DNA from 3 places in the Clostridium sp. NSJ-145 genome. Region 1 is predicted to be linked to each of the others. Evidence: predicted binding sites of a transcription regulator. Region 1 holds the regulator's gene; each other region holds the start of a gene.
The links. Region 1 encodes HrcA, which represses chaperone genes, less so after heat shock. Its sites were predicted from a motif close to TGTTAGCACTCNNNNNNNNNGAGTGCTAACA; they were not measured.

Region 1 (2,286 bases):
AGTTTTGTCATCAATCTTAGTTTTGTGGTCAGTTCCCATTTCTCTCTTTATAGAGATTATTGTATGATCAGGATTTGTAATCGCTTGTCTTTTAGCAACTTGCCCTACTAATCTTTCTCCGTTTGCTTGGAAAGATACTACTGATGGAGTAGTTCTTGCACCTTCAGAGTTAGCAATAACTACTGGTTCTCCACCTTCCATAACGGCTACACATGAATTTGTTGTACCTAAATCAATACCTATAATTTTTCCCATAATAATTTCCTCCTCGAAATCTATCTATAATTTAGAATCTTATTTACTTTTATAAAATTAAATTAGTTTGCTACTTTTACCATAGTATATCTAATTATCTTGTCATTTCTTTTATATCCTTTTAAGAATACTTCTGCTACTGAATTCTTTTCAAAATTTTCATCTTGAACATGCATTACTGCTTGATGAAAGTTTGGATCAAATCCTGAAGTAGTATCTATTTCTTCAACACCTAATTTTTCTAAAGATGATTGGAATCCTTTTATAGTCATTTCTATACCTTTTTTAAGGTCTTCAACGCTACCATCTACAGCAATAGCTCTTTCAAGATTATCTAAAACAGGTACTAATTCCTTTAATACATCAACACAAGCATCTGTATAAATACCTTCTTTTTCTTTACTTGTTCTTTTTCTAAAGTTATCATACTCAGCCGATAGTCTCATTAATCTATCTTTTAATGTATTAAGTTCATTATCAAGTTTCTTTTTTTCATCTTTTAACTTTCTTACCATAGATAGTGTATCCTCTTCATTATTTTCTTCCACTACTTCTTCTGTAGTGTCTTCTACTTCTTCAACTATCTCTTCATTAGTTTCTTTTTCTTTAACCTCTTCAAGAACTTCATCTTGTTCTAACTCTCTTTTCTCTTCCATTACTACACCTCAACAATCATTAATCAAGACTTTGATTTTTAAGACTTTTATTTAATTCCTTCATCACTTGAGCCATTATAGAAAGCACCTTAGAATAATTAATTCTTCTAGGACCTATCAGTCCTATACTTCCTATTGCTCTACCTCCTAATGTATACTCTGCTGTTATTACAGAACATTCTTTAGCTTCAGGAATATAGTTTTCATCACCAATTCTTACAGTTATATCACCATCTGGCTCTAACAACTCTATTACACAATCCTTGTTACTTATAAGTTGAATCATCTCTTTAGCTTTTTCAATATCATTATATTCAGGGTAATTAAATAAATTTGTAGTTCCTTCTACCACTAATTCTTCTTTATCGCTGCTATTTAAACTTTCATATAAAGCTGGAAGTATAGCATTAAATAAATCATCAAATCCTGCTAGTTCTTTTTTAACTTCATTTATAACTTCTAAATTAATTGCTTCAATCGTCAAATTCTTCAATTTACTATTTAAAACATCATTAATTCTAGCTAATTTATCACTAGGTGGCATATTACTAATTTTAATTCTATGATTTTTAATTACTCCACTATCTGTAACAATAACTGAAATTAAATTTGATTCATCTATTTTTATAAGCTGAATAGATTTAATATAGCTTCTCTTCATTGAAGGTGTTTGCACTATACATGTTAAATTTGTAAGTTCAGAAAGTAATACACAGGCTTCTTTTAATATTTTATCTACTTCGTACATAGCAGAATTAATTATATATTCTTTAATCTTTAATTCTTCCTCTTTACTTAACTGAGCCTTCTCCATTAACCTATCTACATATAGTCTGTATCCCTTACTTGAAGGTATTCTCCCTGAAGATGTATGGGGTTGCTCTAAGTAACCCATTTCTTCTAGATCCGCCATCTCATTTCTAATAGTTGCAGATCCTACTCCTAAGTTATATTTCTTAGCTATCGTTCTTGATCCAACAGGTTCACCTGTCATAATATAGTCATTAATGATGGCTTGTAATATTTTTATTTTTCTTTCATCAATAGCCATAACACCACTCCTATTGTTAGCACTCATTAAGTTCGAGTGCTAATGACTACATTAACAATATATTATTCTTTAGCTTTTTTGTCAATTTCATATTACGTTAAATTTTCAGAATATTTTTTATAACTTTTTATTTTTTCAAGTTTATCTCTTATTTCCTTTATTTTTCTTTCATTTACTACCATTTCATTTATTTGTCTAATATAAATTCTGCCATTACATTATTAGAAAAGTCCATCCCTATTGATGTTAGGTATATTCTACCGTTTTCTTTCTTTAAGAAACCATTCTTTATATTTTTCTCTAAGACTTTTTCATATATACTCT
Region 2 (2,286 bases), on a different contig from region 1:
CATTTTTTCTGTATCAGTTACCATATAAGCTGATACATATCCTCTATCAAATTGCATACCTTCAACTACTTCTAGTTCAGTACCCATTGATTTAGATTCTTCTACAGTTATAACGCCCTCGTTACCTACTGTTTCCATAGCATCTGCTATAAGATTACCTATTTCATCATCTGCAGCTGATATAGCAGCAACTCTAGCTATATCTTCTTTACCATTTACAGGCTTAGAACTATTTTTAATTTCTTCTACTGCAACATCAACAGCTTTTTTTATACCATTTCTAAGTAATATTGGATTTGCTCCTGCAGTTACGTTCTTTAACCCTTCTCTTATAATAGCTTGAGCTAAAAGAGTAGCTGTAGTTGTACCATCCCCTGCAACATCGTTAGTTTTAGTTGCAACTTCTTTAACTAATTGAGCTCCCATATTTTCATATGGATCTTCTAATTCTATTTCTCTTGCAATTGATACACCATCGTTAGTTATAAGTGGTGAACCAAATTTTTTATCTAATACTACATTTCTTCCTTTAGGTCCTAAAGTAACTTTTACTGTATCAGCTAGCTTATCAACACCAGCTTGCATAGCTCTTCTTGCTTCTTCTCCAAATTGAATCATCTTTGCCATCTCTCAAAAACCTCCCTATTCAACTATAGCTAAAATATCATCTTGTTTTAATATTGTGTATTCTTCTCCGTCAACCTTAACTTCTGTTCCTGCATATTTAGAATATAATACTTTATCTCCAACTTTAACTTCCATTTCTATTCTCTTACCTTCATGAACAGCTCCTGGTCCTACAGCCATAACTTCAGCTTCTTGTGGTCTTTCTTTCGCTGTACCTGATAAAACTATTCCACTCTTCGTTGTAGTCTCAGCTTCTAATTTTTTAATTACTACTCTATCACCTAATGGTTTTATATTCATCTTACTTCCTCCTAAAAATATACTTTTATTTTTAGCACTCACCATTATTGAGTGCTAACAACTTATATTTATAATATATCTTTTTAGTCTAAATCTTTCAACAACTACTTTTTATATTATTACCTTAATATGGTTAAATATTACCAATTAGAACTATTTATTTTATTATAACTCATTTTTTCATTCATTCTTATAACTTTTCAAACTATTACAAAAATATAAGAGGAACTGAAATTTTCAATTCCTCTTATGTTGCTATTCTCTCTCAAGATTTATATCTTCAAACTCACTTAATGTACTATTCTTAAGAACAGCCTTAATTGTAGTTCTATTATTAATCTTAGTAAAAGCTCCTCTTGCTCTAAGTGGTGGCACTATTGTTCCAGCACCATTTATACATCCACCTTCACACATCATACCTTCTATAAAATTTCCTTGTAATTTACCCATTTTAGCAAGATTCATGGTTTTCTTACAATCTAATCCTGAAACTTGAACTGGTTTAAATTCTGCCTTACATCCACTATCAGATACATAGTTTTGTATAGCTGCTGTAAGTCCTCCAGCCATACCAAATCCTCTTCCAAATATTGAAGCATCATTAACATTTTCGTCTTCCATATCAAAAGGATTTACATCAAAGGCTTCAAATAAAGCTAATAACTCTTCAAAGGTTAATACATAATCTACTGCCTCACTTACTCCTAATCTAACTGCTTCTCCTTTTTTAGCCGTGCATGGTCCAACAAATACTACCTTAGCATCTGGTTCTTTGCTCTTGATATATCTTGCAGTTGCTACCATAGGAGATACTGTTTTTGATATTCTATCTTTTTCACTTGGGTTGATTTTTTCTATAAAGCTTAGGAATCCTGGACAGCAAGAGTTAGTCATATACTTATCTCCTCTTTCCATTCTTTCTACAAATTCATTACTTTCATGAACTGTAACAGCATCAGCCCCTAAAGCTGCTTCAACCATATCTTCAAATCCTAAAGCTTTAAAAGCATTTCTTATCTTACCATAATTCATAGTTGGTCCAAATTGTCCTGTTATAGCTGGTGCTACTACTGCATACATCTTTCTATGTCTTCCCAATCTCTTAGCAACAGGAACTATTAAACTCTTATCTGATATAGCTCCAAAAGGACATGATCTCATACAAGATCCACAGTTTACACATATCTCTTCCTTTATAATAGCTCTTCTATCTTCTTCATTTATATCTAAAGCACCTGTAGGACATGACTTCTTACATGGTCTCATAACTTCAGATATAGCATCATAAGGACATTCCCTTTTACACATACCACATTCTTTACATAATTCTTGATTTATATATGCTCTTCCTGCAACTAT
Region 3 (2,286 bases), on a different contig from region 1:
CTCTATCATTTTTAAGCATATTTTCTAATTCATTTTTAATTTTATTATTTATGTTCTTAGCAATACGCTTTAATTGTCTATCATGTTGTAATAATTCTCTTGAGATATTAAGAGATAAATCTTGTGAATCTACAATACCTTTAACAAATCCAAAGTAATCTGGTAAAAGGTCTCCACATTTCTCCATTATTAATACACCATTTGAATAAAGCTCTAAGCCCTTTTCATAGTCTTTAGTGTAATAGTTAAATGGTAAGTTTTCTGGAATATAAAGAATTGAATTATAGCTTACCATACCATCAACACTTATATGGATATGTTTTAATGGTTTATCAAAACCAAATCTTTTTTCCATATAGAAGTTGTTGTAATCTTCGTCTGTAAGCTCAGATTTGTTTCTTCTCCAGATTGGAACCATACTATTTACAGTTTCTTCTTCTTTATACTCTTCATAATCACTTTCTGAACCTTCTTTAAGCTTTGACTTAGTTACGTCTAACTTAATTGGATATCTTATAAAGTCAGAATACTTCTTGATTAATGATTTTATTCTATATTCATTTAAGTATTCATCAAAATTTTCATCTTCAGTGTTTTCTTTAAGATGTAATATTATATCTGTACCATATGAATCTTTTGTAGCATCTTCTATTGAATATCCATCAACGCCTTCTGATTCCCATTTATAAGCTTTATCACTTCCAAAAGCTTTTGTTATTACAGTAACTTTATCTGCAACTAAGAATGCTGAGTAGAATCCTACACCGAATTGACCAATTATATCATACCCATCTTTTATTTCATTTTCTTCTTTAAACTTAAGAGATCCACTTTTTGCTATAGTTCCTAAGTTTTCTTCTAAGTCTTCTTTTGTCATACCAATACCTGTATCAGATATTGTTAATGTCTTAGCTTCTTTATCTTGTGTTATTTTAATAAAATAATCTTCTTTATTAAATGTAAGCGAACTGTCACTTAAACTTTTATAATAAATTTTATCAATAGCATCACTTGCATTCGATATTAACTCTCTTAAAAATATCTCTCTATGTGTATAAATAGAGTTAATAACAATATCTAATAATCTCTTTGATTCTGCTTTAAATTGCTTCTTTTCCAATTTAAATCTCCCCTTCTACTGTAAAGATATTTTTATTAGCACTCTACTTAGCTGAGTGCTAATCACAATTTATGTTATATCATTTTTTCAATTTATTGTCAATCTATCTAATTTGACAGTATTTTCTCAAAAAAAGTCGTATTTATTTATTTCTTAAAATTAACATCAAAAAGCTAAGAATTATACATGTAATTAATAAGCTCCTATTTTTACTTTAACTAACCTACATTTACTATAAAAATTTTATATCGTATGAACAGTAATAAAAATTTATATTTAATATTAATAGATAAAAAATATAGCCATAATTATAAACTACTTTCCTCTTTGTCTATAACTATGAGCTATAAAATTTTCTTTTCTACTTTATATTAAATATATATGATATTCTTAAAAATAATAAATCTTTACATGCATTTATTGCTGAATATTATAGTATACAGCTCCTACTAATCCTGCATTATTACCTAGTTCTGCAGCTTCTAATCTTAAATTTTCTCCAAACCTCTTCATCACATTTTCTAATACATATTTCCTTAGAGGTTTTATAAAAAATTCTTCTTGTTTACTAACCCCTCCACCAATTATAATAATTTCAGGATTAAATATATGAACTAGACTTACTAATCCTTTTCCAATATTAATAATCCATTCATCTAATATTTCTTGAAGCTTTTTATTTCCTCTTGATACTTCTTCAAAAATAACCTTCCCATTTAAATCTTCTTTTTTAAATGAAAGAATATCTAACTCTTCAAATTTATCTCTAACTATTTTTATTAAAGCCGTTGTAGAAGCATATTGTTCATAACATCCTATATTTCCACAAGTACACTTTTTTCCTTCTGAATTTATAGAAAAATGACCTAGTTCACCTGCAATTCCTATACTGCCAAGAAGTATCTTAGAGTCTACAATAATTCCTCCTCCAACCCCTGTACCTATAGTAACTCCTACAATATTTTTATAACCTCTGCCTTTTCCTACCCATTGTTCACCTATAACCATACAGTTAGCATCATTTACAACAGTTGTCTTTATATTGTATATCTCTTCTAACTCTTTTTTTATCTCTGTCCCACACCAGTTTTTTATATTTCCCCCTACACCAATTATGGTACCTGTATTACTATTAACTTGTCCAGTTGCAGAGACTCCTATGCCTT

Region 2: groES (co-chaperone GroES) is a predicted target of HrcA. The motif match lies at 957-987, and genes of this name have one in related genera.
Region 3: htpG (molecular chaperone HtpG) is a predicted target of HrcA. The motif match lies at 1,154-1,184, and genes of this name have one in related genera.

What each region holds. Positions count from the first base shown of each region.
Region 1 covers NZ_JAJNOS010000012.1:90,936-93,221, reverse strand. Annotated here, with positions in the region: gene dnaK (molecular chaperone DnaK) at 1-255, opposite strand, end outside; gene grpE (nucleotide exchange factor GrpE) at 318-911, opposite strand; gene hrcA (heat-inducible transcriptional repressor HrcA) at 931-1,962, opposite strand; gene hemW (radical SAM family heme chaperone HemW) at 2,150-2,286, opposite strand, start outside.
Region 2 covers NZ_JAJNOS010000008.1:139,073-141,358, reverse strand. Annotated here, with positions in the region: gene groL (chaperonin GroEL) at 1-627, opposite strand, end outside; gene groES (co-chaperone GroES) at 643-927, opposite strand; gene LQE93_RS09015 (4Fe-4S dicluster domain-containing protein) at 1,183-2,286, opposite strand, start outside.
Region 3 covers NZ_JAJNOS010000016.1:69,442-71,727, forward strand. Annotated here, with positions in the region: gene htpG (molecular chaperone HtpG) at 1-1,120, opposite strand, end outside; gene LQE93_RS13930 (ROK family protein) at 1,538-2,286, opposite strand, start outside.